DNA from 2 places in the Marivita sp. S2033 genome. Region 2 is predicted to be linked to the other one. Evidence: riboswitches for the same ligand, from Rfam matches in the RefSeq annotation. Region 2 holds a riboswitch; the other holds the start of a gene.
The links. Region 2 has a riboswitch for cobalamin ahead of ACGKZZ_RS10775 (FecCD family ABC transporter permease). Riboswitches for the same ligand answer to the same signal wherever they lie in the genome.
Positions count from the first base shown of each region.

Region 1: another riboswitch for cobalamin. It lies ahead of ACGKZZ_RS09940 (TonB-dependent receptor plug domain-containing protein); the one in region 2 lies ahead of ACGKZZ_RS10775 (FecCD family ABC transporter permease).

Region 1 covers NZ_JBISBV010000004.1:232,158-246,938, reverse strand. The annotation lists gene ACGKZZ_RS09950 (TAXI family TRAP transporter solute-binding subunit) at 1-570, opposite strand, end outside; gene ACGKZZ_RS09945 (aspartate aminotransferase family protein) at 914-2,236, shown strand; cobalamin riboswitch at 2,309-2,513, shown strand; gene ACGKZZ_RS09940 (TonB-dependent receptor plug domain-containing protein) at 2,643-4,475, shown strand; gene ACGKZZ_RS09935 (ABC transporter substrate-binding protein) at 4,478-5,296, shown strand; gene ACGKZZ_RS09930 (aspartate aminotransferase family protein) at 5,301-6,674, opposite strand; gene ACGKZZ_RS09925 (M24 family metallopeptidase) at 6,818-8,002, shown strand; gene argE (acetylornithine deacetylase) at 8,007-9,179, shown strand; gene ACGKZZ_RS09915 (Rieske 2Fe-2S domain-containing protein) at 9,292-10,332, shown strand; gene ACGKZZ_RS09910 (UTRA domain-containing protein) at 10,419-11,108, shown strand; gene ACGKZZ_RS09905 (DSD1 family PLP-dependent enzyme) at 11,133-12,275, shown strand; gene ACGKZZ_RS09900 (RidA family protein) at 12,332-12,673, opposite strand; gene hutU (urocanate hydratase) at 12,732-14,399, opposite strand; gene hutG (N-formylglutamate deformylase) at 14,396-14,781, opposite strand, start outside.
Region 2 covers NZ_JBISBV010000005.1:120,050-134,830, forward strand. The annotation lists gene metZ (O-succinylhomoserine sulfhydrylase) at 1-103, shown strand, start outside; gene folE2 (GTP cyclohydrolase FolE2) at 214-1,311, shown strand; gene ACGKZZ_RS10725 (TrkH family potassium uptake protein) at 1,464-2,912, shown strand; gene ACGKZZ_RS10730 (5-guanidino-2-oxopentanoate decarboxylase) at 2,912-4,504, shown strand; gene ACGKZZ_RS10735 (valine--tRNA ligase) at 4,547-7,708, opposite strand; gene ACGKZZ_RS10740 (DUF1127 domain-containing protein) at 8,071-8,289, opposite strand; gene ACGKZZ_RS10745 (Mrp/NBP35 family ATP-binding protein) at 8,518-9,582, shown strand; gene ACGKZZ_RS10750 (TonB family protein) at 9,579-10,526, opposite strand; gene ACGKZZ_RS10755 (ExbD/TolR family protein) at 10,527-10,910, opposite strand; gene ACGKZZ_RS10760 (ExbD/TolR family protein) at 10,907-11,281, opposite strand; gene ACGKZZ_RS10765 (MotA/TolQ/ExbB proton channel family protein) at 11,274-11,897, opposite strand; gene ACGKZZ_RS10770 (ABC transporter ATP-binding protein) at 11,894-12,652, opposite strand; gene ACGKZZ_RS10775 (FecCD family ABC transporter permease) at 12,649-13,659, opposite strand; cobalamin riboswitch at 13,741-13,925, opposite strand; gene ACGKZZ_RS10780 (methyltransferase domain-containing protein) at 14,133-14,781, shown strand, end outside.

The DNA.
Region 1 (14,781 bases), on a different contig from region 2:
GATATTATCGTCGCAGATCTGCTTTGCCATTTCCGAGCCCTTGTACTCGGTAGCGAGTCCGAAATCGTCCATCGTGATGCCATATGCGTCCATCACGACTTCCATTGTGGCGCGCTGCCCGGAACCGGGATTGCCCACGTTCACGCGCTTGCCCTTGAGTTCTTCGAACGAGGTGATGCCGCTGTCACCGCGCACCAAGAGCGTAAACGGCTCGGGGTGGACAGAGAACATCGCACGGATTTCGGGAAACGGATTGTCGGCAAACGACGAGGTGCCGTTATAGGCATGATACTGCCAGTCCGACTGGGCAACGCCGAATTCAAGCTCTCCGGCCTTGATCGTGTTGATATTGTAGACCGAACCGCCTGTGGACTCCACGGCGCAACGGATGCCATGCTCCTTGCGGTCGCGGTTCACCAGACGGCAGATCGCGCCGCCGGTGGGATAATACACACCGGTCACGCCGCCAGTGCCGATCGAGATGAACTGCTGGTCTTGCGCCATTGCGGCTCCACCAAATGCGATGGAGGCGACGGCTGCGAGGCCTGCTGCGAAACTTTTATACATCATGTTTTTCTCCCAGTTAGCTTGCGGACACGCGGCGCGGCCCACAGGTTGAAACGTCAAATAAAATTGCCCATCCCAAGCGCGATTTTAAGCGCGCAGGAGATTTTCTTACGTTCCCAAAGACATAAAACGTGATTCGCTCCGAATGGGCCAGCTTAGTGATCGCGTAATCTGTAACTATCGTCCTTTGCGTCGCGTCAAACCGCTGACAGACAGGGACGAAACGGCGCATATGCCGCCTCCAGAGGTTCTATCGCTTGCGTTCCGGATGGTCTCTTGGTGGGATGCGCCCGTACGGTTGGGACGGCTCAACCGTACCGTGCCGTTGCAGCAAAGGTGATGTCCGATGAGCCACGTCTTTCCACGCCATAACCTCGCACCTCCGCCCAAAGCCGTGCGCGGTGAGGGCTGCTATCTCTATGACGATAGCGGCAAGCAGTATTTTGACGGCTCCGGCGGCGCGGCGGTGTCTTGTCTGGGTCACGGCGACGCCGAGATCGTGCAGGCGGTACAGGATCAGGCGGCGCGACTTGCCTATGCGCATACCGGTTTTTTCACCAGCGATCCGGCCGAGGAACTGGCCGATCTGCTGGTGCGCGACGCGCCCGGTGATCTGGATCGCGTCTATTTCGTGTCGGGTGGTTCCGAGGCTGTGGAATCCGCGCTGAAACTGGCACGCCAGTATTTTTTGGAAATCGGGGAACCGCAAAGGCGCCATATCATCGCCCGCAGGCAAAGCTATCACGGCAACACCCTTGGCGCGTTGGCAACGGGCGGAAATGCGTGGCGGCGGGCGCAGTTCGAGCCCATCCTGATGGATGTGTCCCATATCGCGCCGTGTTACGAATACGTCGATCGTGCGCCGGACGAGACATCGTTCGATTACGGCCAGCGCGTTGCGCAGGAGCTGGAGGACGAGATCCTGCGGCTTGGCCGCGACAGCGTGATCGCCTTTGTCGCCGAGCCTGTCGTGGGCGCCACGATGGGCGCGGTTCCGGCGGTCGAGGGCTATTTCAAACGCATCCGCGAGATTTGCGACACCTATGGCGTGCTGTTGATCCTGGATGAAGTCATGTGCGGCATGGGGCGTGTCGGCAGCCTGTTCGCCTGCGACATCGAAGGTGTTGTGCCCGATATCCTGTGTATCGCGAAAGGGTTGGGTGCGGGCTACCAGCCGATCGGCGCAATGATGTGTTCGGCAAAGATTTATCAGGCCATTTCGGACGGGTCGGGCTTTTTCCAACATGGGCACACCTATCTCGGTCATCCGGTCGCCTGCGCGACATCGCTTGCGGTGCTCAAGGCCATTCACGGGCGCGATCTGATTGCCAGGGTACAGACCCAGGGCGAAAAGCTGGCAGAGGCGCTTCATGACCGGTTCGGGCAACACGCACATGTTGGAGATATTCGTGGCCGAGGGTTGTTCCGCGGCATCGAGATCGTCGAGGATCGGGCCTCGAAACTGCCATTTGATCCGTCGCACAACATCGCCGCACGCTTCAAGAAGGTGGCTTTCGAGGCGGGGTTGATCTGCTATCCGATGCGCGGCACCCGCGACGGCAATCTTGGGGATCATGTGCTGCTCGCGCCACCCTATATCATTTCGGACGATCAGATCGGCGAAGTGGTCGACAAGCTCGACATAGCGATGAAGGCGGTCCTGCCCTGAGCCAAAGTCTCGCACGCGCCACACACGCGGGCGACAGGCGAAACCACCCTTGACGACCCGTGGCTTCAGGGTGCAGATGGCGGTGTTTACGGTCCGGGCGTTCACGCGTCTGGTGAAAAGGGAACGCGGTGCTTCTGCATGAATAATCCGCGACTGCCCCCGCAACTGTGAGCGGCGAGCGATGCTGATCGTGCCACTGGTTCCGGCAAGGAACTGGGAAGGCCAGCAAGGCGACGACCCGCAAGTCAGGAGACCTGCCGTAGGCCAACACCCAGTCCGAACGCGGGGCGCGTTGGGGCGGCGGCACGTCCGCAGTGGTGTCTATCACCGTCTGCGGATGCATCTGTGTCCCAGATCATCGTTACTCTACCGGCGCACAGCGCTGGACAAGGCCGGGATCATTTCTATGGCACGTCTCACCACCAAACTGCTTTTATGCACCACCCTCGTTGCGCCGTCTTTAGCGGCTGCGCAAACCCTGAGCGGTGATGTCATCGAACTTGAGGAAATCGTCGTGTTCGGCGGTCTTCTTCCCACCAACCTTGAAACGACGGGGGCAACCATCGACGTCGTTGATAGCGAAGAAATCAGCCTCAAGGGGCTTGCCGCGACGTCGGCGCTCAAAGCCCTGCCCGGAGTTTCGCTCAGTGCCAATGGCGGTCTGGGCAGCAGCGCTTCGTTGCGCATTCGGGGGCTTGGCGGATCCTATATCGGCGCGCGCGTTGACGGGATCGACGTCACCGATCCCTCCAGCACGCAGACCGCGTTCAACTTCGGCACGCTCACCAGCGGCGCGCTCAATCGCATCGCCGTCGTGAAAGGCACACAATCCGCGATCTACGGCTCTGACGCAATTGCCGGTGTTGTCGAGGTCGAGACATGGCGTCCGCTCGTCGATGGCATCTCGGGGCGGGCCCAGCTTGAGCTTGGCAGCTACGAGACCCGCGCCGGCAACCTCAGCGTCGGGTATCGCGATGATCGCGCCGAATTGGCGCTTAGCCTTGGCCGCATCACGTCCGAGGGGTTCTCGGCACGCGACACCGACAACGAGGATGACGGGTTCACGCAGAACAACGTCAACCTGTTCGCGGCCTATCAGGTGAGCGACATGATCCGCGTCGGCATGGCCGGGCTGTGGTCGGACGCGACGAGCGAATTCGACCGCTCGGCGAGCGACACTTCTGGCGAGTTGGATGAAACACGGCGCGGTGTGCGCGTATTCGGCGAATTCCAGACCGGCGCATGGGATCACGAAGTGAGCTTCAGCACGTTCGAAACCGAACGCTTTGACGAAGACGGCTTCACCCGCGAATTCATCGGCGAGCGCGACACCGTTGCCTATCTGGCGCAAGGCGAGGTTGCGACCGGCGTCGCGCTGGCGCTTGGTGCCGACTGGACCGAAGAGCGCGCATCGCTTGACGGCGATGATTACGACGCCTCGAACTCTGCCGTGTTCGCCGAGGTCAAGGCGACGCCGACTGATGCGGTCGAGCTGGCTTTGACGTTGCGCTATGATGATTATTCCGATTTCGACGGTCAGCTTTCGGGCCGCGCGGCGCTGTCGTATCGCTTGGCCGACGCCACCACCCTGCGCGCCTCCATCGGAACCGGATACCGCGCGCCGTCGCTCTATGAGCGCTTCGGGCCTTATGGCGGCTCCGGCGCGCTTGACCCCGAAGAAAGCCGGAGCTTCGATCTTGGCGTCACGCAAGAATTTGGTGAGCGCGGCTCTGTCAGTGCCACACTGTTCTGGTCCGAGATCGACAACCTGATCGGCTTTGGCGTGACGCCTGATTGCCTGCCGTCGCAGGCCTTTGGCTGTTACATCCAGACCGATGGCACAACGCACTCGCGCGGGCTCGAGTTGAGCGGCAGCTATGCCGTCACAGACCGGCTGCGCCTCTCCGGAGCCTACACCCTGACCGATGCCGAAAACGACGGCGACCGGTTGATCCTCGTGCCGCGTCACGATCTGGCGCTGGCGCTTGAGGCGGATGTGACAGACGAATTGCAGGTGGCCGTCAACATGACCCGAGTGGCCGACAAGCTGGACGGTTTCGGAACCCCGACGCGGTTGGATGACTACACCCTGTGGGATGTCTCGGCGCGCTATGCTGTCAGCGACAAGGCGTATTTGTACGGCGCGATCGAGAATATCGGCGACGTCGATTACCAGACTGTCCGCGGTTACAACGCGCCCGAGCGGACGGTCCGGTTCGGCGTCGAAACGTCGTTCTGACGATGCTGCGTCTGCTGACGCTTTTGATCCTGCTGCTGGCCCCGATGGGGGCCGGCGCATCCGGCCTGCCGCGTGTCGTGTCAGTCAACGTATGCACAGACCAATTGGTCATGCTGCTTGCCGAGCCTTCGCAGATCATTGCGCTGAGCCCGCTTGCGGATGATCCGCGTGCATCTGCCATGGCGGCTGAGGCTGCCGCTTTCGCCAAGACCAGCGCCAGCGCGGAAGCCATTGCCGTGCAAGCGCCCGATATCGTGGTCGCGGGCCAGTATAACGATCCGGCGCTGATGAACATGTTGCGCAGCATCGGCGTCGAGATCGTGGAGTTCCCCTTGGTGCAGGCGCTGGAAGACATTCCCGCGTCAATGCGCAAGATGGGTCGCGTGCTTGCACAAGAGGCTCGGGCCGAGACGATGGCAGCGGCCTTCGAGGCCGAACTCGCGCAGTTTTCAGAGCCGGACGACTCAGCGCCGCTGGCGGCTTTCTTCTTTCCAAACGGCTATGCGCTGGGCACGGGCACGCTGAGCCACGACATCCTGACAGCAGGTGGCGCGCGCAATCTGTCGGCGGCCCTTGGCATGACCGGAAACGGCCGTCTGTCGCTCGAGCAGTTGGTGCTGCACGCACCCGACCTGCTGATCGGCGCGCCGCACAATGACGGCTTTTCCAGATCGGAAGAAATGACGACACACCCGGCCATTGCCGGGATTGCAATGTATCACAGTTCCGCAGATTGGGTGTGCGAAACCCCGCACGTGCTCACAGCGATCAAACAGGTTGCCCAGGCAGTCGAGGCATTGCGCGCAGGGCAAACAGAGTGACGCCCTAGCCAAGCACCGCCTTCACGGCCCGCACCGTTCCGGCAACCACCTGATCCGCCTCTTCGCGCGTCAGGCAGAACGGGGGCGCGAACCCCAGGATGTCGCCTTGCGGCATGGCCCGTGCGATGATCCTGTCCTGCTCCAGCAGCTTGGCCGAGACTTGCGGCCCGATCTTGTCGCCTGCATCGAAGAACACGCGGTCGCTCTTGTCCCTGACGAATTCGACGGCACACAACATGCCTTCGCCTCGCACGTCACCGACATGAGGGTGATCGGCCAACGCCTCTGTCATTGCCGTGTTGAGATAAGTGCCCACGTCACCCGCGTCGTGCATGAGGTTCAGATTGTCGATCAGTGTGAGGTTCGCCACCCCCGCCGCGGCGCCGATCGGGTGCGCGGAATAAGTCCAGCCGTGGCCGATGGGACCATTCTCGTCGGTTCCCTGCTCCAGCACGTTCCAGACCTTTTCCGAAACGATGGACCCCGAAAGCGGCGCGTAGGCCGAGGTCAGTCCCTTGGCGATGGTGATGATGTCCGGCGTCATGCCATAATGGTCGGACCCGAACATCGTGCCGAGGCGGCCAAAGCCGGTCACGACTTCATCCGCGATCAGCAGGATGTCGTGCTTGTCGAGCACAGCCTCTATCGCCTGCCAATATCCCGCAGGCGGCGGGACGATACCGCCGGTTCCCAGTACCGGCTCGCCGATGAAGGCGGCGATGGTGTCGGCACCTTCACGTTCGATCAGCGCCTCGAGGTCGGCCACGCATTGCGCGACGAACTGCTCTTCGCTTTGCCCCAGATCGTCGCGGCGGAAATAGTAAGGCGCCGTAGTGTGGAACACCTGTTCGACCGGCAGATCGAATTTCTTGTGAAACAGCTCCAGCCCGGTCAGCGATCCGGTCATCAGGCCCGACCCGTGATAGCCACGCCAGCGCGAGATGATTTTCTTCTTTTCGGGACGGCCAAGGATGTTGTTGTAATACCAGATCAGCTTGATGTTGGTTTCGTTCGCATCCGACCCGCCAAGGCCGAAATAGACCTTTGACATGTTCTTGGGCGCGCGATCCAGAACCATCTTGGCAAGCGTGATCGACGCCTCGGTGCCGTGACCGACATAGGAATGATAATAGGCCAGTTCCCGCGCCTGATCCGCAATCGCCTCGGCGATCTCCTGACGGCCATAGCCGACGTTGACGCAATACAACCCGGCAAACGCGTCCAACAGCCTGGTTCCGTTGCGATCCTCGATAAAGACACCAGAGGCGGTTTTGATGACGCGCGACGGGCTTTCGCCACGGGCATGTTGCGCCAGATGTGTCGAGGGATGAAAGAAGTTGTCACGATCCCATTGGTCGAGTTGATCGTTTTTCAGCATATCGTCCCCCTGTCGGTCCTCTTTGTGCGTTCGGCCTCAACAGGCGGAAATTTCTTGATTTTGTCAAGAAATCCACTGATGAATTTTTGAGGCACCGGCGAAACGCACATTTGCGGTGCACATCCTAACCGGTCGAGTCTCTTATGGATTTCTCTAACGTCGCGTTCACACTTCCCGAATACAAGCGCCGCATAAGCCTGACGCGCGGCGCGATGGAGGCGGCGGGGCTTGATGCGATCTTTGTCACCGACCCCTCCAATCAGGCCTGGCTGACCGGCTATGACGGCTGGTCCTTCTACGTGCATCAGGGCGTGTTGCTGCGCCACGAGGGCGAGCCGATCTGGTGGGGCCGGGAGATGGACCTTCCGGGCGGGCAGCGCACGTGCTGGATGTCGCATGACAATATCCGTGGCTACGCCGATCACTATGTGCAGTCGATTGCCCGCCATCCGATGCTGGATCTGGCCGCGCTGATCAAGGATCTGGGGCTGGAGGAGGCGCAGATCGGTGTCGAGATGGACAATTACTATTATTCCGCCAAGGCTCATCAGGTTCTAACCGCCGCCTTGACCGAGGCGACGATTCACGACGCCACCGCATTGGTGAACTGGCAGCGTCTCATCAAATCCGAGGAAGAAATCGCTTTCATCCGCAAGGCCGCGCGCATTTCGGAAAAGGTGATCGAAACCGCCATCGCGCGCGCCGCGCCCGGTGTCCGCAAGAACGATCTGGTCGCCGACATCTATCACGCTGGCATCACCGGGGTTGATGACATCTGGGGCGACTATCCGGCAATTGTCCCGATCACGCCGTCCGGTCTGGATGCCACGGCGGCCCATCTGACATGGAATGGCGACCCGATGCGCGACGGCGAGGCCACGTTCTTTGAACTGTCTGGCTGTTACCGACGCTATCACGCACCGATCAGCCGCACCGTTTACCTTGGTACCCCGACGCAAGAGGTGCGCGATGCCGAAAAGGCGCAGATGGACGGCATAGAAGCGGGGCTTGATGCGGCACGCGCAGGCAATCGCTGCTGCGATATCGCCAATGGGTTTGTCGATACGCTGAAAAAGCACGGTATCCACCGCGAGGGACGGTGTGGCTATCCCGTTGGCCTCAGCTATCCGCCGGATTGGGGCGAGCGCACCGCGTCGATCCGCTGGGAGGACGAGACCGTTCTGGAGCCGGGAATGACCTTTCACTTCATGCCGGCGCTTTGGATGGACACTTGGGGGCTGGAAACCTCCGAAACGATCCTCATCACAGAAACGGGGCGGGCCGAAACGCTGTGCAATGTCGAGCGCAAGCTGTTTGTGAAGGAGTGACGCTGTGGACACCCTACAGCGCAGCAGGGCAATCCTGAAAGACCTGATTGCTTACCCCACGATCTCGGCGCTCAGCAATCTCGACATGATCGCGCATATGGCCGGATTGCTGGAGGACGCAGGCGCGCGCTGTGATCTGTACGCCTCGCCGTGCGGCACCAAGGCGAACCTTTTTGCCACGATCGGGCCAGAGCGGGACGGCGGGATCGTGTTGTCGGGTCACAGCGATGTCGTGCCTGTTGCCCAACAGCCGTGGTCTTCCGATCCGTTCGTGATGGAAGAGCGCGACGACCGGCTATACGGGCGCGGCACCTGCGACATGAAGGGCTTTATCGCAGCGACCCTGGCAATGGCGCCGGCTCTGGCAGAACAGGTCCGCGACCGGACTTTGCATTTTGCATTCACCTATGACGAGGAGGTCGGCTGTCTCGGTGCGCAGCATCTGGCCGATATCCTTAAAAATCGCGGCCTCACACCCGGCATTGCCATCATTGGCGAGCCGACCGAAATGCGGATTATCGACGGTCACAAGGGCTGCCATGAATACACCACGCGGTTTACCGGGCTGGCGGGTCACGGATCTTGCCCCGATCATGGCGTCAACGCGGTGGAATACGCGGTGCGCTATGTGCACCATCTTTTGGGACTGAAGGACCGCCTGCGCGCCAGAGCGCCTGCGCAATCACCCTTCGATCCGCCCTGGACGACGGTGAATGTCGGTGCGCTCGCCGGCGGTGTTGCGCATAACGTCATCGCGCCGACGGCGCAGGTCGATTGGGAAATGCGCCCCGTGCAGGCTGGGGATGCGCAACTGGTCCTGTCGAGCCTGCAAGAGTTTTGTGAGCGCGAATTGCTACCGCAGATGCGCGCTGTGCATCCGGATGCCAGCATTTTGCTCGACATCGTCGGAGAGGTGGCCGGGCTCACTCCGACAGACGAAAACGAAGCGCGGCGGATCGTCTCGCAGCTTACCGGCGCGACCAATTCGGATGTAGTGGCCTTTGGCACCGAAGCGGGGATTTTTCAGGCGCTGGGGATGGATGTCGTCGTCTGCGGCCCCGGCTCGATCGAGCAGGCGCACAAGGCGGACGAGTTTCTGGCAATCGAGCAGTTGGCGCAATGCCTGACGATGCTGGAGCGGTTGGGCGCAAAGCTGGCAGATCCGGCTGATACCTGACGCGCCGTCTGTGCTCAAACCGTGCATGACCTAGAATCCCCTGTCATTTATGGCTCACCCTTTTAAGGTGAGACGCAATCAGCCAGTCTCGAACAAAAGGGTGGGATTTTAGATGTTCTTGAAAAACGCGTGGTATGTGGCCGCTTGGAGCGACGAGATCGTCAAGGAGTTGCAGCAGGTCAAAGTGCTTGGCGAAAAGATCTGCATGTTTCGCAATCCGCAGGGCGAAGTCATCGCGTTGGAAGATGCCTGCCCGCACCGCAAACTGCCGCTATCCAAGGGGCGGATCAAGGGAGACACTGTTGAATGCGGCTATCACGGCCTGACCTTCGATTGTGCCGGGCAATGCGTTTGGGCGCCGGGCGGCGGGCGTATTCCCTCGGCGGCGCGGGTGCGGCCGTATCCGGTGCATGAAAAATACGGGTTGGTCTGGATCTGGATGGGCAATGCGGCCATCGCCGATCCCGAGGACATCATCGACATTCCCAATTTCGACAGCCCGGACTGGGGCATCAATCGCGGCGCGGCGATGGAGTTGAACTGCAACTACCTGCTGATGTGCGACAACCTTCTGGACCCGACGCATGTGGCATGGGTGCATGAATCTTCCTTTGCCTCGGCCGAGACGAAGGACGCGCCATTGCGGGTGTCGAAAACCCACAATGGCGTGATCGTCCACCGCTGGATGATGGATCACGAACCCGCGCCGTTTTATAAGAAGGTGATCGAGTTCGAGGGCAATTGCGACCGGCTCCAGCACTACGAAGTGCGCTATCCCAGCCACGCGCTGATCCGCGCGGTGTTCACCCCTGCGGGCACCGGGGGCAAAGACGGGCCGCTGCATGAAAAAACCTTTATCATGGACAGCTACAATTTCATGACTCCGACCACCGCGACCGAGACGCGCTATTACTGGTTCCAGCTTCGCAACATCCGTCCCGATGACGAAGAGCTGTCGAAGATGATGAGTGAGGACGTGCGCAACGCATTCGAAGAGGACCGTGCGGTTCTGAACGAGGTGCAGGTCGGGATGAGCGAAAAAACGTCGCCGCATATCGACCTTGGGATCGACGCGGGGCAATTGCGGTTCCGCCGCCAGCTTGAAGCGATGATTGCGGAAGAGGCGATGGTGGATGCCAAGATGAGCCAGTAACCGGACCACGCGCGGCAGGTGGCGCTCGGTTTTTATAAAGTGTAGGGTTAAGGCCAATAAATGCAGTCTTAATAAAGGCGCGCGTCATGACGGCCACCTACAAGGATGTGAAGTCGGACATCCTGTCGAAGATCACCCAAGGCGATTGGGCGCCCGGCAGCCTGATACCCAACGAAATCGAGCTGGCGGCGATGTATGGCTGCGCGCGCGCGACGGTGAACCGGGCGATGCGCGAACTTGCCGATGACGGCATCATCGAACGTCGTCGCAAGGCCGGCACGCGGGTGCGCAGCGCGCCCATCCGCCAAGCGCGGTTCGACATTCCGCTTGTGCGCAACGAGATTGCCGAGAAAGGCGCGGAGTATCGCTATTCCCTTGTGAGCTGCACCGTCGCGGATGCGCCGGACTGGCTTCGTGCGCGTCTGAAACTGGACGAAGGCAGCCGGGCGCTGCATCTGATCTGCATGCACTATGCCGACGGCGAGCCGTACCAACACGAAAACCGCTGGATCAATCTGACCGCACTGCCGCAAGCCGAGGACGCCGATTTCAACCGCTCAGGCCCGAACGAATGGCTCGTTGCACGCATTCCCTATTCCGATGCCGAGATCAGCTTCTCGGCCGCTTTGGCGGAAGATGCGTTGTCGGATCACCTGGCCTGCAAGGTCGGAGACCCGGTGTTTACCATCGACCGCTCGACATGGTGGCAGGGGCAGGCGATTACCTTTGTCACCCTGACCTATCGCCCCGGTCATCGCCTGACGACCCGCTATTGACCCGCAACCAAAGGACCGCACCCCATGAGTGATCCCCGCTTTGCCGACCTCCCGACGCCGTGCCTGTTGCTTGACGAGGCCAAGATGAAACGCAACATCGACCGTCTGGCGAAACATGCCGACGCGCTGGGCGTCGCGCTGCGGCCGCATCTGAAAACCACCAAATCGGTCGAGGCGGCGCGCTATGTTCTCAAGGATGGCAACGGTCCGGCAACCGTGTCCACGCTGGCCGAAGCCGAGGTGTTCGCGGCGGCGGGTATCACCGACATCGTCTATGCCGTGGGCATCGGGCTTAACAAGCTCGACCGCGTTCTGGATCTGCATCGCGCCGGGTGCCGACTGACGGTGTTGCTGGATTCCGTCGTGCAGGCGCGCGCTGTGGCCAAGGCCTCCAAGGACGCTGGCATCGCCATTCCCGCGATGATCGAGATCGACAGCGATGGCCATCGAAGCGGGCTCAGCCCGTCTGACCCGGATTTGATCGAAGTCGGGCGCATCCTGCACCAAGACGGCGCGGAACTCGCGGGCGTGCTATGCCACGCGGGGGAAAGTTATTCCGCCGTCGGCAAAGAGGCACAATCGGAGTATTCCGAAGCCGAGCGTCTGGCGGTCGTCAGCGCCGCCGAGGCTTTGCGCGAAGCGGGCCTGCCATGTCCCGTGGTCAGCGTCGGATCGACGCCAACCGCCCACGCCGCCAAGGATCTGACCGGCGTCACGGAAATGCGCGCGGGCGTGTACGTATTCTTTGATCTGGTCATGGCCGGGATCGACGCCTGCCGCATTGACGACATTGCCCTGTCGGTTTTGACCACGGTGATCGGCCACCAGCCCAAACACGGCTGGGTGATGATCGATGCCGGCTGGATGGCCATGTCGCGCGACCGCGGAACCGCCAATCAGGCGGTGGATCAGGGTTATGGGCTGGTCTGTGACGAGGATGGCAATGTGCTGCCGGACCAGATCGTCGCGCAGGCCAATCAGGAACATGGGATCATCGCTCTCCGTCACGGTTCGGACGGCACGATGCCTGATCTGCCGATCGGCACACGGCTGCGCATCCTGCCCAACCACGCCTGCGCTACCGCCGCACAGCATCAGCGTTATCATGTGATCCCCGAAACGCCGGGTGCACCGTTGATGACATGGGAGCGGTTTGGCGGTTGGTGAAGGACAAGAGAACCGCCGCCGCGTTGGTCAAGGCAGCGGCGGTCAAACGCATTGAATCAGTCGCAGGCCGCGTCGACGATGATGTCGACCTTCAGCTCGGCCCGCGCCAGTTTGGATTCACCGCAGGCGCGCGCAGGTGCGTGACCTTCGGGAACCCACGCGTTCCAGACCTCGTTCAACCCGTCGAAATCGCTCATGTCCGCCAGCCAGATGGTCGCGCGCAGCATCTTTTCGCGGGACGATCCCGCTTTGGTCAAAAGCGCGTCCACACGCGAGAGGCAGTCTTTCACCTGCTCCTGAATGGTCGCGCCTTCGCCGACCTGGCCGGTGATATAGGCAACACCATTGTATTTGACGATTTTCGAAGAGCGTGCGCCGGTTTCGATGCGTTCGATCATGGGTCGTATCCTTTTGAACGGGGTCGCCGCCCGGCACCGGGCGGCGTGTCGGTTCGTTTTACAGAATCCCCGGCAGGTTCAAACCGTTTTCGCGCGCGCATTCCTTGGCGTCCTCGTAGCCCGCATCGGCGTGGCGCATGACGCCTGTGGCCGGGTCGTTCCAGAGCACACGCTCGATCCGCCGGTCGGCGTCTTCGGTTCCGTCGCAGCAGATCACCATGCCGGAATGTTGTGAAAAGCCCATGCCGACCCCGCCGCCATGATGCAGCGACACCCACGTCGCCCCCGACGCGGTGTTGAGCAGCGCGTTCAACAAAGGCCAGTCCGACACCGCGTCCGAGCCGTCCTTCATCGCTTCGGTCTCGCGGTTGGGCGATGCAACCGAGCCGGAATCCAGATGATCCCGCCCGATCACGATCGGCGCACTGAGTTCGCCATTGCGCACCATCTCGTTGAACGCCAGCCCAAGCTTGTGACGCACACCCAGGCCGACCCAGCAGATCCGCGCGGGCAGACCCTGAAACGCGATCCGCTCGCGGGCCATGTCGAGCCAGTTGTGCAGATGGCTATCCTCGGACAGGATCTCCTTCACCTTGGCGTCGGTCTTGTAGATATCCTCGGGATCACCCGAGAGCGCCGCCCAGCGGAACGGGCCGATGCCGCGGCAGAACAACGGGCGGATATAGGCGGGCACGAAGCCGGGGAAGTCGAAAGCGTTGTCTAGCCCCTCCTCAAGCGCCATCTGGCGGATATTGTTGCCGTAATCGACGGTCGGGATGCCTTGCGCATGGAAATCAACCATCGCCTTGACCTGCACCTTCATCGATGCGCGGGCGGCCTTTTCGACGGCTTTGGGATCGCTTTCGCGCTTCTCGCGCCATTCGGCCATGCTCCAACCCTGCGGCAGGTAGCCGTTGATCGGATCATGCGCGCTGGTCTGGTCGGTCACGATATCGGGGTGGACGCCGCGTTTGATGAGTTCGGGATAGACATCGGCCGCGTTGCCGAGCAGCGCGACGGATTTCGCCTCACCCGCAGCGGTCCAGCGCTCGATCATCTCAAGCGCCTCGTCCAGACTGTCGGTCTTCTCGTCGACATATTTCGTGCGCAGGCGGAAATCGATGCTGTCGGGATTGCACTCGACCGCGAGGCAGCACGCCCCGGCCATCACCGCCGCCAGAGGCTGCGCGCCGCCCATTCCGCCCAGACCACCGGTCAGAATCCACTTGCCGGTCAGGTCGCCGTCGTAATGCTGGCGTCCCGCCTCGACAAAGGTTTCGTAGGTGCCCTGAACGATGCCCTGAGAGCCGATATAGATCCACGACCCGGCGGTCATCTGGCCGTACATCGCCAGACCCTTTTTATCGAGCTCGTTGAAGTGATCCCAGTTTGCCCAATGCGGCACGAGGTTGGAGTTGGCGATCAGCACACGCGGAGCATCCTTGTGGGTCTGGAACACGCCGACCGGCTTGCCCGACTGCACCAGCAATGTCTGATCCTCCTCAAGCTCCTTGAGGCTCGCGACGATGGTGTCGAAGTCTTTCCATGTCCGCGCGGCACGCCCGATGCCGCCATAGACGACCAGTTCATGCGGGTTTTCTGCGACGTCGGGGTGCAGGTTGTTCATCAGCATCCGCATCGGCGCTTCGGTCAGCCAGCTTTTGGCGGTGATTTCGCTGCCGGTGTCGGGATAGATGTCGCGGGTGTTCTTGCGCGGATCGCTCATTGAGTGCCTCCAAGGGTCGGGGCCAGTTCGGCCAGTTTGGTCAGAATGTCGGTCAGGTGCGGGCGCAGCCGGCTGGCCTTGGCGCTGTCATAGCTCCACGGCGCGGCTTCTTCTGTCAGGTAGGTGGATTGCGCCAGTTCCATCTGGATGGCGTGAATGCCGGTCGCGGGTTGGCCGTAATGGCGTGTTGTCCAACCACCTTTGAAGCGCCCGTTGGTGACGGTGCTGTAACCGTCGGCAGCCTCGCATGCCTCTTGGACAGTTGCTTCGATCCGGGGATGGCACGTCGTGCCGAGGTTGGTGCCGATGTTGAAGTCGGGCAATGTGCCCTCGAACAGGAACGGGATGTTGGAGCGGATCGAGTGGCAATCATAGAGGATCG
Region 2 (14,781 bases):
GGCGCTGGGTATCGGTGACGGGCTGGTGCGCCTGTCTGTGGGGATCGAGGATACCGACGATCTGATCGAGGATCTCCTGTCGGCATTGAATGAAGTCGGCTGACGCCACCTGAGCGCCCCGCTTGTCCATTGTGACAGCGTCGAATTGGTGTGGAAAAGCTGCGCTGGCCTCTTATGTTATAAGGCAGGACCAGACGTGAAAGGGGCCTGCGGATGAACATTCAGACGCCCGACATCGAAGACGCTCCCAGCCGCGAGGAGGCCGAAGCCGCCTTGGCGGTGTTGCGGCGATGGGCGTCCGCGGCTTCGCCCGATGATGTTGATCTTCCCGACGCGTCCGCGCTTGGATTGGAGCGTGGGGCCAGCAACCGCTACCCCGACTTCACCCGCGACTATCCCGAGGCGTTTGCAGTTGATGCAGCGTACAAGGCTGGCTTGCCGGATTTGCAGAATGGACCTTCCGCCTCGATCCGGGGCGCGAACCGAGGGATCCAGCATGTCGGCATCTCGAACTTTCGCCTGCCGATCCACTACCACACCCGTGACAATGGCGATTTGACGCTGGAAACAAGCGTGACCGGAACTGTCAGTCTTGAGGCCGACAAGAAGGGCATCAACATGAGCCGCATCATGCGGTCGTTTTATGTGCATGCCGACAAGACCTTCAGCTTTGGCGTGATCGAAGCGGCGCTTGACGATTACAAGAGCGATCTGGAGTCATTTGACGCCCGCATCAACATGCGCCTGTCCTTTCCGATGAAGGTCGACAGCCTGCGATCCGGGTTGTCGGGCTTCCAGTATTACGACATCGCGCTGGAACTGGTGGATTTCGACGGCGTGCGGCGCAGCATCATGCATCTGGATTACGTCTACAGCTCGACCTGCCCGTGCTCGCTCGAACTCAGTGAACATGCGCGGCGGGAGCGGGGGCAATTGGCAACGCCGCATTCGCAGCGCTCGGTCGCGCGGATTTCCGTTGAAGTGAAGGACGGCAAATGCCTCTGGTTCGAAGACCTCATCGACATGTGCCGCGGCGCCGTGCCCACCGAGACGCAAGTGATGGTCAAGCGCGAGGACGAACAGGCGTTTGCGGAACTGAACGCTGCGAACCCGATTTTCGTCGAGGATGCTGCCCGGCTTTTCGCGGAACGCCTGCAAGCCGACCCGCGCGTCGGCGATTACCGTGTTCTGGCCAGCCATCAGGAAAGCCTGCACAGTCACGACGCGGTGTCGGTCCTGACAGAAGGCGATCTCTTTGCCGCCGACAGTCTGGATCCGAAGCTGTTTTCGACGCTGTTCCACGTCGGCTAGATCCATGCGAAAGGCGGCAGGCCTGCGCGATACGCTGAGATTTCGCGTGAGTTTGCGGGTCCGTCGTAGCGAAAAGCAGATCGCACCACACATGATCCCGAACGTGCCGCGGATGCTTGACACCTTGCGGGTACGGGTTCAACGCTAGCGCCATGTTCGACCTGCGCCCCGTAGCATATGTGATCGGCCTGCTTGTGACCGTTCTGGGGGCCACGATGCTGTTGCCGCTTCTGGTCGATCTGGCCGAGGGGCGGGGTGAATGGCATGTCTTCCTTCAAAGCTCGATCCTGACCATGTTTTCAGGGGGATTGATCGCGCTGGCCTGCTCCAACGGGGTGCGCGAAGGGCTTTCGATCCAGCAAACCTTTCTCCTCACCACCGGCGTATGGGTGGCGCTGCCGATCTTCGGGGCGATCCCGTTTGTGCTTGGCGACACCGACGCGCGGTTTGTCGATGCGTTTTTCGAGGCGATGTCGGGCCTGACAACCACCGGATCGACGGTATTGAGCGGTCTTGACGATCTTCCCAAGGGCATCCTGCTCTGGCGCGGCCTGCTGCAATGGCTTGGTGGTATCGGCATCATCGTGGTCGCGATGGTGTTCCTGCCCGAACTGCGTGTCGGGGGTATGCAGATCTTTCGCACCGAGAGCTTTGACACGATGGGCAAGATCCTGCCGCGCGCGACGCAGATCAGCTCGAGTATCTCCACGATTTACCTCTCCCTGACGCTGGCGTGCATCCTGTGCTATGTCTTGACCGGAATGGATGTGTTCGATGCCACGGTCCATGCCATGACCACGGTGTCGACCGGTGGGTTCTCGAACTACGATGCGTCGTTTTCGACCTTCTCGGGACCGGCGGAATGGGTGGCCGTGTTCTTCATGATTTGCGCTGCGCTGCCGTTTGTGCGCTATGTCCAGCTCGTCAACGGAAACAACAACGCGATCCTGCGTGACAGCCAAATCCGCGCGTTCCTCGGCACCATTGCCATTCTGATCGCGGTCGCAGCCTCGGTTCTGATGCTCACGTTTCCACACCATCCAGAGCAGGCATTGCGCGAAGCCGCATTCAACATCACGTCGATCATCACCGGCACCGGATACGCCAGCGCGGATTACATGCTGTGGGGCGCGTTCATGGTATCGGTGTTCTTTTTCACCGGTCTGATCGGCGGCTGTGCGGGGTCGACCTCGTGTTCGATCAAGATATTCCGCTACCAGTTGCTGTTTGCGTCCGTGCGCGCACAGCTGCGCAAGGTGCGGTCGCCTCATGGCATCTTCACACCCCGCTACGAGGGCCGTCCGGTATCCGAGGATGTCCTGAACTCGGTCATCTCGTTTTTCGTGTTTTTTGTCATCACGCTGGGAGTCCTGTCGGTGGGTCTGGGCATGACCGGCCTTGATCTCACGACGTCGGTCTCGGGCGCGGCGACGGCGATCGGCAATATCGGCCCCGGTCTGGGTGACAGGATCGGACCGTCGGGTAATTTCGGCGGCTTGAACGACACGGCAAAGTGGATGCTGTCATTCGGCATGCTGATTGGCCGGCTCGAATTGCTCGCGGTTTATGCCATTTTCACTGTCAACTTCTGGAGAGCGTGATGACCCTTCAACCCCTCGGCGTACAGATTTCGCAGATGCTCAAGGAGCGCGATGTCGACACGATTTTCGGCATTCCCGGCGTTCACAATGTCGAACTGTATCGGGGCATCGAACAAGCGGGCATCACGCATGTTCTGGCCCGGCACGAACAAGGTGCAGGCTTCATGGCCGACGGGTACGCGCGTGCGTCCGGCAAACCCGGCGTTGCCTATGTCATCACCGGGCCGGGCCTGACCAATATCCTGACGCCGCTGGGGCAGGCCTATTCGGATTCCGTTCCGGTTCTGGTGATCTCGTCCTGCCTTGATGAGACCGCTGCAAAGCGTGGACAGTTGCACCAGATGCGCGACCAACGGGCTGCGGCAGACTGCGTTTGTGCATGGTCGCTCGAAGCCCGCTCGCCCGAGGCTGCTTATTCGCTGATTGACCGGGCGTTTGATCAGTTCGCCAGCACACGGGCGCGGCCCTGTCACGTTCAGGTTCCCATAGACACCCTCGGCGCGATGGCCGAGGCCGCTCCGCCTCCGCCGCCACGGCCCGGCTATCCTGCGGCGCGGTTCGCCGATGTCTATGCCGCAGTGGCGGCTGTTCTGGCCGCAAAGAAACCGCTCTTCGTGTTTGGCGGCGGGGCGCGGGCAGCAGCCGATGCGATTCCGGATGTGCTGCGCCAGACCGGTGCGGCGTCGTTCGTGACCTATGCGGGCCGCGGTCTCGTACCCGCTGAAACGCCGCTGCATTTTGGTAGTTATCTGGCCCGTCAGGACAGTGCGGCCATCGCTGCCGAGGCGGATTTGGTCATCGCTGTCGGCACCACCCTGTCCGAAGTTGACCTGTGGCGCCCATCTTTGGGGCATACCGCGCCGATGATCCGTGTCGATATTGACCCCGAGTGCTTTTGCGATCTTGCGGCGCAAGACACGGCCATTCTGGCGGATGCGGGCGAGTTCCTGCGCGCGATGTCGATCGCGATTCCGGCGCGAACCGAGGATCAAGCCGCAAAATGGGACGCCGCGCTCATCAGGCGTCGCCGCGCGACCTGGCGGGCCGAAGTCGATGCAGAGCGCCCCGGAATTGTTGCGATAAGCGACGCTTTGCAGACCGCGCTGCCGGACAACACGATGATCTTCTCCGACATGACCCAGTTTGCCTATGCGTCAAAGGAAATCTGGGACATGGCCCGTCCGGGACATTGGCATCACCCCTTCGGGTTCGGAACGCTGGGCTACGCGCTGCCCGCCGCAATCGGAGGCGCAATGGCCCGCGCGGGCCTGCCCACGGTGGCAATCGCAGGCGATTACGGGGTGCAATACACCATCCAGGAACTCGGCACCGCTGTCGAATTGGGACTGCCGTTGCCCATTCTGGTTTGGGACAACGGAAAGCTTGGCGAGATCGAGGAAAGCATGGTGCGCAGCCAGATCGCACCCAATGCCGTTATTGCCAAAAACCCAGATTTCCTAGCTCTGGCACGCGCTTACGGAGCCGGAGCGGAGCAACCCGAGACATTGGCGGCGCTACAGGATACCGTGCTGGCGGCGCTTGACGCGGACAGCCCAACGGTGATCCGCATGACCTGCGCCCTGGCGGGTTGATCGAGGCGGGTTGACGGGCGGGCCAGTGGCCCACCCGACATCTCATCCCAGTTCCGCCAGTCGGGCCAATGCTTCGTTCAGCTTGGCCTCCTCGTCCTCACGCGCGGCAAGGTTGGCACGGGTTTCGGCAACCACCTCGTCCGGCGCGCTTTCGACGAATTTGGGGTTGTGAAGCCGCCCTTTGAGACCGCCGATTTCCTTGCCCAGCTTCTGCACCGATTTCTCCAGACGGTCCTTTTCGGCGCTCACGTCGATGATATCGGCGAGCGGCAACCCGAAGGTCGCGCCCTCGGCGGGAACCGTCGCGCAGCCTTTGGGGAAGCTGGCAACCTCCTCCAGCGTTTCGATCCGCGCCAGACGCTTGATCAACGTTTCGTTGCGCCCCCAGGCGGCGCGGGCCTGATCGCTCATGTCCTTGACCACCAGCGGCAGTTGTAGCCCCGCCGGTACATGCATTTGTTGGCGTGCGGAGCGGATGGATTCGATCAAAGCGATCACCCAGTTCATCTCCTGATCCGCTTGCGCGTCGATCAGATCGGGCCCGTAATCGGGCCAGTCGGCGTGGATCAGCATGGTGTCGCGCTGGCCGGTTTCGCTCCAGAGCTCCTCGGTGATGAAGGGCATGATCGGGTGTAGCAGGATCAGGCACTGGTCGATCACCCACGCCATGACAGCCTGCGTTTCGGTGCGTTCCGGCGCGGAGTCGTCAAGCAGGGGTTTGGAAAACTCGACATACCAGTCACAGACCTTGCCCCAGACGAACCGATAAAGGGCAGTGGCCGCATCATCAAAGCGATACGCCTGCAATGCGGCGTCCACCTCGGCGCGCACGCGGGCGGTTTCACCGATGATCCAGGTGTTCACGGTCGCCGTTGCCTCTGGCACACCGCTCGGCACCGCGCCGGAAAACGCGCCGTTCATCTCGGCAAAGCGCGCCGCGTTCCAAAGCTTCGTGCCGAAATTGCGATAGCCGGCAATGCGCTGCATGTCGAGCTTGAGCACCCCGCCCAGAGACGCCATCGACGCATTGGTAAAGCGCAGCGCGTCGGCACCGTATTCGTCGATGATTTCAAGCGGATCGACCACGTTGCCAAGGCTCTTGGACATCTTCTTGCCCTTGGCGTCGCGCACCAGCCCGTGCAGGTAGACCTGCCGGAACGGCACCTCGTCCACGACCGCAAGCTGCATCATCATCATCCGCGCGACCCAGAAGAACAGAATATCCTGTCCCGTCACCAGCACGGATGTCGGGAAGTAGCGTTTCAACGCATCTGTCTGCTCTGGCCAGCCCAGCGTTCCGATCGGCCAGAGCCCGGAGGAAAACCATGTGTCCAGCACATCCGGATCTCGCCAGACCGGATACACGAGCTGCGTCGGATCCTGGTTGTTCGCCTCGTATTGCGCCAGACCCTGAGCCAGAACATGTGTCGCGTCCTCGCGATTGTCCACCTCGACCACGCGGGCATGGTTCAAGGGGGTCGGAAGGCCCGACAGCACGTCCCCGAACTTGGCCTGCAACTCTTCGATATCGGCCGCGGCATGATGCCTGTCGGTGCGCCGGCGCAACGCCTGCCCATCCAGCAAGCGTCCCATTTCCACCAGATCGAGCGCTCCGTCGCCTTCGTCGTCGGTAAACCCCTCGCCGGACAGGTCGAACCCGTACCACACCGGAATCTGATGCCCCCACCAAAGCTGGCGCGAGATGCACCAGGGTTCGATATTCTCCAGCCAGTGATAATAGGTCTTTTCGCCCGATTCAGGGATGATCTTGACCTCACCGGACCGCACCGCGTCCAGCGCAGGGCCGACGATCTTTTCGGCATCGACGAACCATTGATCGGTCAGCATCGGCTCGATCACGACCTTCGAGCGGTCACCGAACGGCTGCATGATGGGTTTGGATTCCACCAGCGGCACCAGCGTGTCATCCCGCGCTTCGCCGCCTTCCTCGGGCGCAAGCGGCGTTTGCGGTTTGCCAAGGCGCGGATCGTTCACCGGAACCATCACTGCCAGACCTTCGGCAGTGATTTCCTCAACCACACGCTTGCGCGCCTCGAACCGGTCAAGGCCGCGCAGATGATCGGGCACGAGATTCAGCCTGTCGGCATCGGCCTCGGACAGTTCGGTCTCGCCGCGTGCGACGCCACCTGCGGTGATCGCTTCGGACGTGTAGGGCGCGCCGTCGTCGCGCATGTAGCCGCGTGTATCCATCAGCCGGTAACAGGGAATCCCGTTGCGCTTGGCCACGCCATAGTCATTGAAATCATGCGCGCCGGTGATCTTGACCGCGCCGGAGCCGAAATTCGGATCGGGGTATTCGTCGGTGATGATGGGGATCAGGCGCCGATGTTCCTTCGGTCCAACCGGAATTTCGCACAATTGCCCGACAATCGGCGCATAGCGCGCATCCGACGGATGCACCGCGACCGCGCCGTCACCCAGCATCGTTTCGGGCCGGGTCGTGGCGATCGAGATATAGTCGCGCTCTTCCTCGAACAGCACGTTCCCGTCTTCGTCCTTTTCGACATAAGTATATGTCGCGCCATTGGCGAGCGGATACTTGAAATGCCACATGTGACCGGGCGTTTCGACGTTCTCGACCTCCAGATCGGAGATCGCGGTTTCGAAATGCGGATCCCAGTTCACCAGCCGCTTGCCGCGATAGATCAGTCCCTTGTCATACATATCGACAAAGACCTTGATCACGGCGTCGTGGAAATTCGGGCCGTTCCCCTTGTCCGGATCACCCGTGGCACCGCCCATCGTGAACGCCTCGCGCGACCAGTCACAAGACGCGCCAAGGCGCTTCAGTTGCCCGATGATCGTGCCGCGCGATTTGACCTTCTGATCCCAGACACGGCGCAGAAACGCCTCCCGCCCCATTTCGGCCCGCGTCGGCTCTCCGTTGGCGGCCATTTCGCGTTCGGTCACCATCTGCGTTGCGATACCGGCATGATCGGTGCCCGGCTGCCAGAGCGTGTCGAACCCGCGCATCCGGTGCCAGCGCACGAGGATGTCCTGAAGCGTGTTGTTGAACGCATGGCCCATATGGAGCGAGCCGGTGACGTTGGGTGGCGGGATCATCACGCTGAACGATTCATCGCGCGAGGCGTTGGCGCCTGCCTTGAACGCGCCACTGTCTTCCCACGCCTTGTAGATACGATCCTCGGCCTTGCCTGCGTCGAACTTCTTTTCCATCGCCATCGGTTGCGTCCCGCTGCTTGTGCCGCGCGCTGCGGCAACAGGTGTTCTGTTGCGCATCATCTAGCGAAAGGACGGGGAAAGGAAAAGCCAAGCCGTCGGGAAAACACGGCCCCCGCGCAGCAGATATAAAAAAACGGTGATGCCAAGGGAGGAGAGGCATCACCGTTTCCAGGTATCGGCACCCAGGGAGGAGGAGAGGGCACCGAGCTCGTTCGAGCCGTTAGGCTCTGGATGGGGTGGCGGTGACACGAGGGAGGAGGAAACGTGTCACCGCCGTATTCGGAGCGCCCCAGGGAGGAGGAGAAGGGCGTCCGATCTGTTGGCGGGAGGGGACTTTTTCAGCCCGGTCCTGCCGGTTGTTTCTAGTGTTCGTACGCCGCCTGATAAGCAACGCGTGTCAGCATGGAGCGGTTCAGCCCCAGATCGTCAAGCTCGCGGGTGCTGAGCGCGCTGAGTTCGCGCAGGGTTGTGCGGTACATTTTGCGACGTGCGGCTTTTTCGCGGATGTTCGCGACGAGCGCGGTCAGACGATCCATGAACCCGTTCGACGCAACTTCGGTAAGATTGCTCTGATATGCCATTTTGAATTCTCGGTTTCGTTTATGTTTGTTTCTGTTCGGTTGAGAGGAAGATAGGCAATTGCTGCATATGCACAATACCCTTTCGCTCAATGCTGCTATGCGGCATTTGCATGGGCAAGAGGTTGCTTTTCCTGCGTTCATGCCTAGCGCTAACATTCATGGCGCCCGAGAGTTGCAGTTGACCTCCGGGAATGCCACCTCAGGTAGGTGATAGATAGGAGAGCGGACATGACGGTGACCGTAGATGACGTGCGAAACGCCTTGTCGCAGATTGCAATTCCCGACGGCAAGACATTGATATCCGGCGATTTGGTGCGCGCCATTCAGGTTGACGGCGCGACTGTGCGCTTCGTGATCGAGGCTCCGTCGTCCGAGGTGGCCCGCCACATGGAACCGGTGCGCAAGGCGGCCGAGGCGGCGGTGGCCAGCCTGCCTGGCGTTGACGTGGTGTCGGTTGCATTGACCGCCCATGGCCCTGCGGCCCCGGCGCCGTCCGGCGTCAGGATCGGCGGACATCCGAAGAAACAGACCGGCTCGATCAAGCCGTCCGGTGTGGCACGCATATTGGCGGTGGGCTCGGGCAAGGGCGGTGTCGGCAAATCGACCGTGTCCACGAACCTTGCCGTTGCTCTGGCGCGCGCGGGTCGGCGGGTCGGGCTGCTGGACGCCGACATCTACGGCCCCAGCGTCCCCCGCATGATGGGTGTATCCGAAAGGCCCAAGAGCGAGGACGACACGATCATCCCGTTGCAGGCGCATGGCGTGACGGTGATGTCGATCGGATTGATGTTGCCAGAGGAGAAGGCCGTGATATGGCGCGGCCCGATGTTGATGGGTGCCTTGCAACAGATGTTGTCACAGGTTGCCTGGGGAACGCTGGATGTGTTGATCGTCGATCTTCCGCCCGGCACCGGCGATGTTGCCATGACCTTGTGCCAGAAGGCGCAGGTGACGGGCGCAATCGTGGTGTCCACGCCACAGGACGTGGCTTTGCTCGATGCGCGCAAGGCGCTCGATATGTTCGAGACGTTGAAGACACCGGTGTTGGGCTTGATCGAGAATATGGCGGTGTTCACCTGCCCTCATTGCGGGGGTCAAAGCCACATCTTCGGCGCCGGTGGCGTGGCCGAGGAGGCCGAGCGGCGCGATGTGCCGCTGTTGGCGCAACTGCCGCTCGATCTCGATACGCGCTTGGCCGGAGATGGCGGCGTGCCAGTGGCCGCCGGGGACGGGCCGTTGGCTGACGCCTACGCCGTGCTGGCAGATCGGTTGATCGACGGCGGCATGGCCTAGCGTGTGAAGGACAACGGCAGGTTGAAGCGATAGCTGGCGTCCTTCAGCTCTTTTGGTGCACGGGGCAGGCGGGCGCGGGTCACTGCGGAAATCGCGGCGCGGTCGAGGCGGCTATCGCCTGAGGAACTTATGAGGCGGACGCCCGAGGTCTGGCCCGAGGGGCTGACCGTGATCTGTAGCTTGGCAACACCGCTGGCACGGGTGCCGTTCGGATAGCGCTGCGCGCGCGCGATGGCGGCGCGGATGCCCGCACCCCATTGCGCCTGCGCGGCCGCAATCTCCGCCTTGGATGGGCCCGAGGCTGCGGGAGCCTGGCGCGCCGGTGCGGATTTGGCGACCGGCGTGCCGCCGTTGCCGCGCGCTTTTTGCGCCGGTCGTGGCACGGTTGGTGCAACCCGCGCCCGGCGTGGCTCGGGGCGGAGCGAAGCGACCGGCGCGGTGTCGACGCTTGGCAGGTCTGCTGACGGCGGCGCGATTGGTTGAGCCGGCGCGCCAAATTGCGCCGGGCTGGAACGGTCGGAGGTTTTCGGGCGTGTCACCTTTGGAGTCTTTGGTTCTGTCAAGGCATTCAGTGTGGTCTGAGTGGGCTGCCTGGGTGCGGCTGGCAGGCGCGAGTCCATCGCGGGAAGGGCCGCGTCGGACTCCGGTTGCGGCAACGCTGCGACAGGTGAGCCGGGGGTTGGCGATACCTCCGGCTTTGGTATCTGCGGCGCAGATTGTTCTTGTGGAATTGAGAGCTGCGGCGCGGTGCTGACCTCCGGGGAGCGGTCCCAATCAGCGACCATCGCGGCGAGGGTTGGGGTCACTGCGCTCAGGGTGACGTCAGTCGCGCCGTCGGTTCCGCCACCGCCGCTCTCGCCCAAGGTCAGAGGGGCGAGCGTCAGGGCCGCGACATGCAACGCGCCCGACACCGTCAGAAAAACCGCGACCTCCATCACCCGCATTCAGCCGCCCTCCGTCACCAGTTCGACCTTGGTTGCGCCAAGCGCCGCAAGCTCACCAAGCAGGCGTGCAAGCGTTTGCGCGTTGAGCGCGGCATCGGCTGACAGGCGCAGCGTATCGGTGCGGGCCGCGGCCTGCACCAAGGCGGTGTCGCCGCGCAAGGCTTCGAAGGCAATGTCGCCATCGGCAGAGATGTAAAGCGTGGCGTCACCTGCATCCTCGTCGCCGTCGGCCGTGGGGAGCGTCAGATCGAATGGGGCGGGTGGCACGATCTGCGCTGTCATCAGGAAGAAGATCAACAGCAGGAACACCACGTTGATCATCGGCACCACCGGCTCGCGCGATGCGCGGCGCGGGCGAGGAGATAGGGACAGCAGGCTGGTCATTCCAGCACCGCCAGATTGGACAGTCCCGCAGCGCGCAGATCGCCCATCACATCAAGCAGGCGCTGGACGGACACGGTATTGCCGGCGCGCAGGATGATCATGTCCGTAGGCCGCGCCATCAATGGAGACAGCGCCGCGACCGGATCGTCGCTTGCAATGCCGTTGACGAGCAGACCGTCGGCCTCAACCGTCACCAGCCGGGGCGGCCCGTCATAGGGCGCATCGTTGCCACCGGTAAGGGACAGCGATATCGCCTCGGTTCCGCCGAACCGCGCGGCCAGCATGAAGAACACCAAAAGCAGGAACACCACGTCGATCATCGGCGTCAATCCGATGCGGCGGCGCTGTGGAATGATGCCAAGCTCAAGCATCGCGGCCCCGCTTTGCCGTCAGAACGCGGGTCGCGAGATCTTCGAAATCATGGGCCAGGCGAGTGTTGATACTGTCAAACCAGCTGAGCGCCATCGAAGCCGGGATGGCGACCGCCATGCCGGCGGCGGTGGTCAGCAAGGCCTGCCAGATACCACCGGCAAGCGCCGCCGGATCGGCGCGCGCGCCGCTGTCCTGCAAGGCCTGAAACGCCTCGATCATGCCCAGAACCGTGCCAAGAAGGCCGATCAGCGGCGCAATTGTCGCGATCAAGTCAAGCGCGCGCAAGCCGCTGCCCGCGTCCATCAACGCCCCACGCGCGACGCGCGCTGTCTCGTTGCGGGCGTCCTCGATCTCCTGAAACCGGACCGCGTTCATCGCCGCCTTGACGACGCGGGCGCGCAATCCTTTGCGATGCTGCAATACCTTCAACGCCTTGCCGCGCTGGCCGCTTTGCCACAGCGTCACCGCCTGTTCAGTCGCATCGCGTCGCCATGCCCCCATCCGCGACAAGCGCCACAGCTTCCACAGGATCAGGCCCAGCGTCACCACGCTCAACGTGGCAATCACCCAAAGCGCGGGCCCGCCGCGATTGAGGGCTTCGATTGTCTGGTTCATGTCAACACTCCAAGCGGAATAACGACCGGGCCTTGCGGTGTGGCGAAGATATCGGCCTTGAGGTGGAACACATCGGCAAGGATGCGCGGTGTCAGCACGTCGCGGGGCGCTCCATCGGCAACGATCCGCCCCGACCCGATGATGACAAGCCGGGTGCAATAGCGCGCCGCAAGCGACAGGTCGTGCAACGAGGTCAGCACCGCGCGCCCTTCACCGGCCAGCGATTGAAACACCTGCAACGTCGCGATCTGGGCAGCCGGATCAAGCCCGGCGATCGGTTCGTCCGCCATCAGCAACGGCGTGTCCTGCGCCAATGTGCGGGCAATCAACACACGCGCCTGCTCTCCGCCCGACAATTCGGTGGCCCGGCGCGTCCGAAACGCGGTTAGACCCATGCGCTTCAGAGCGGCGGTTACCGCGTCCTGGTCTGCGCCTGCCAGCCCCGCACCCCGCGCGAGATAGGGCAGGCGGCCCAGAGCGACGACCCGTTCAACGGTCATCGGCCACGCGATTTCGCGCGTCTGCGGCAACCACGCGACACGGGCGGCGCGGTCTCGGGCGCTCAGATCGGCGAGGTTGCTGGTGCCTTCAAAGGGCAACAGACCCAGCGCACCGCGCAACAGCGAGGTTTTGCCCGCGCCGTTCGGGCCGATCAGTCCGACGCATTCGCCCGCGCTAATCGACAGGCTGGCAGTGTCCACCACCGGACATTCGCCGCGCCGCACGGTCAGGTTGCGGAGGCTCAGAAGGGTCATGCGATTTCCCTCCGGGTCTTGTAGATCAGGTGCAAAAACAGCGGCGCGCCGATCAAGGCCATGACGACGCCGAGTTTCAGGTCTCGTTCCGGCAGGATCAGCCGGATGGCAAGGTCGGCCGCCAGAACCATCGCCGCGCCGCCGATTGCCGACGCCCAGAGCAGAGTGGACGGGCGGCCCTGCGCAAAGCGGCGCAGGATGTGGGGTACGACCAGTCCGACAAAGCCAACCGCGCCCGCAACAGCGGTCGCCGCGCCAACGGCGGCGGCGGTCCCGAGCAGCAATTGCAGACGCAACCGCGAGAGCGAGACACCAAGCGCCTGCGCGGCGTCTTCGCCCAGCGTCAGCGCGTCCAGCCCACGCCCCAGCGTGGCAAGCGCCAGCCAGCCCAGTGCCATGATCGGCAGCGCCAACCCCACATGGGTCATTGCGCGATCCGCGACCGATCCCATCATCCAGAAGACGATCTCGGATGCCGCATAAGGGTTGGGTGAGAGATTGAGCGCCAGCGCCGTGAGCGCGCCGGCGAAAGCCGACACCGCAATACCGGCGAGGATCAGCGTCAGCGACGATCCGCGCGGCCCGGCGAGCAGCAGGATGAGTCCGACAGCGGCGGCGGCCAGGACAAGCGCCGAGAGCGGCAATGCCAGCAGGAACGCGCCCGCAAAGCCGGTTTGCAGCGCGATCACCGCGCCAAGCGCCGCAGACCCCGACACCCCGATCAGCCCCGGTTCGGCCAAGGGATTGCGCAAAAACCCCTGCATGGCAGCCCCGGACAGCCCGAGCGACACGCCGACCATCGCCGCCAGCAAGGTGCGCGGCAGGCGGATGTCCTGCATCACCGAGACATAAAGCGGATCGCCCTGGCCCATCAGCGCGGCAAGCCCCGCCGGAACGGGGATCGCAGCATAGCCGACAAACAGCGATGTCATGAACATCGCGGCGAAAAGGGCCATCAGCGCAATAAAGAGTTTCACTCTACGGTCTCCCGCGCGCGGTGCAGTCATCTGTCATTGAGAGCCAAGGCCCCAAGACGGCGAGTTGCCACCACACCGGAGAACCGGCACATCCAACGCACCCCGCGTGGACGTAAGGTGATCTGTCGCGGCAGGTCTCCTGACTTGCGGGTTGTCGCGATGCCTGGGCCTTCCCGGATGTCTCCAGTGGCATGTGCCAGGCACGCTCGCCGCTTACAGTTGCGGGGGCAGTCGTGGGGTCTCACCACGTTCCCTTTTCACCGGGACGTGCCCGGACCGTGACGGATTTGGGGTACCCGTGTCAGCGCTCTGATGCAAGTGCGGTCTGGAGCTAGCGGGCACTGACGGTGGGCTGAACGTTCCCAAACTTGACGGTTATTGACGGCCCGCGGTAACCTCGCGCGGGGTCTTTAATACGGATCCGCGCAGGCTGTCGTTGCTAAAGGCGGGTCGAAATGTCGTTTCAGCTTTCAGGTCAAGGCCCTGAAATTTACGAAAACACCATGGTCCCCTTGTGGTTTGGACGCTGGGCCAGCGCACTGCTTGACTTGGTTGATCTGAAACCGGGAGAGGCTGTTCTGGACGTGGCTTGTGGGACCGGTGTGACGACACGACTGGCGAAACGGGCCGTGGGCAAAAACGGACAGGTCATCGGTCTCGATATCAACTCCGGTATGCTCGAAATGGCAAAGCGGCTTGCGCCCGACGCGGATATTGCCTGGACAGAAAGCGACGTCGTGGGAATCCGTTTGCCATCGCAGAGCGTCACCGCGGTCATTTCGCAGCATGGGTATCACTACTTTCCCGACAAACCCGTTGCTCTGCGAGAATTCTTTCGGCTCCTCAGGCCGTCCGGTCGCCTTGCGATGTCGATATGGGATGGTCACAGTGTCTACACTCAGGCGCTTTGCATCGCGGTTGAGAAACACATTTCATCCGATATTGCAGAAAAACAGCGCAGCCAGAGAGTGACGCCGTCGGATCGCGACTTGATCTCCGACCTTGCGGCAGCCGGGTTCCGCGATGTCGAAGTGCGTCGGCAAGAGCTGATGATCGACGTGCCGCATGCTGAGGAGTTTGTTCCGCTTCACCTTGGTTCCATGCCGATTGCCGATGCCTTTCACGCACTGGACCAGGCAGCGCAGCATGCGT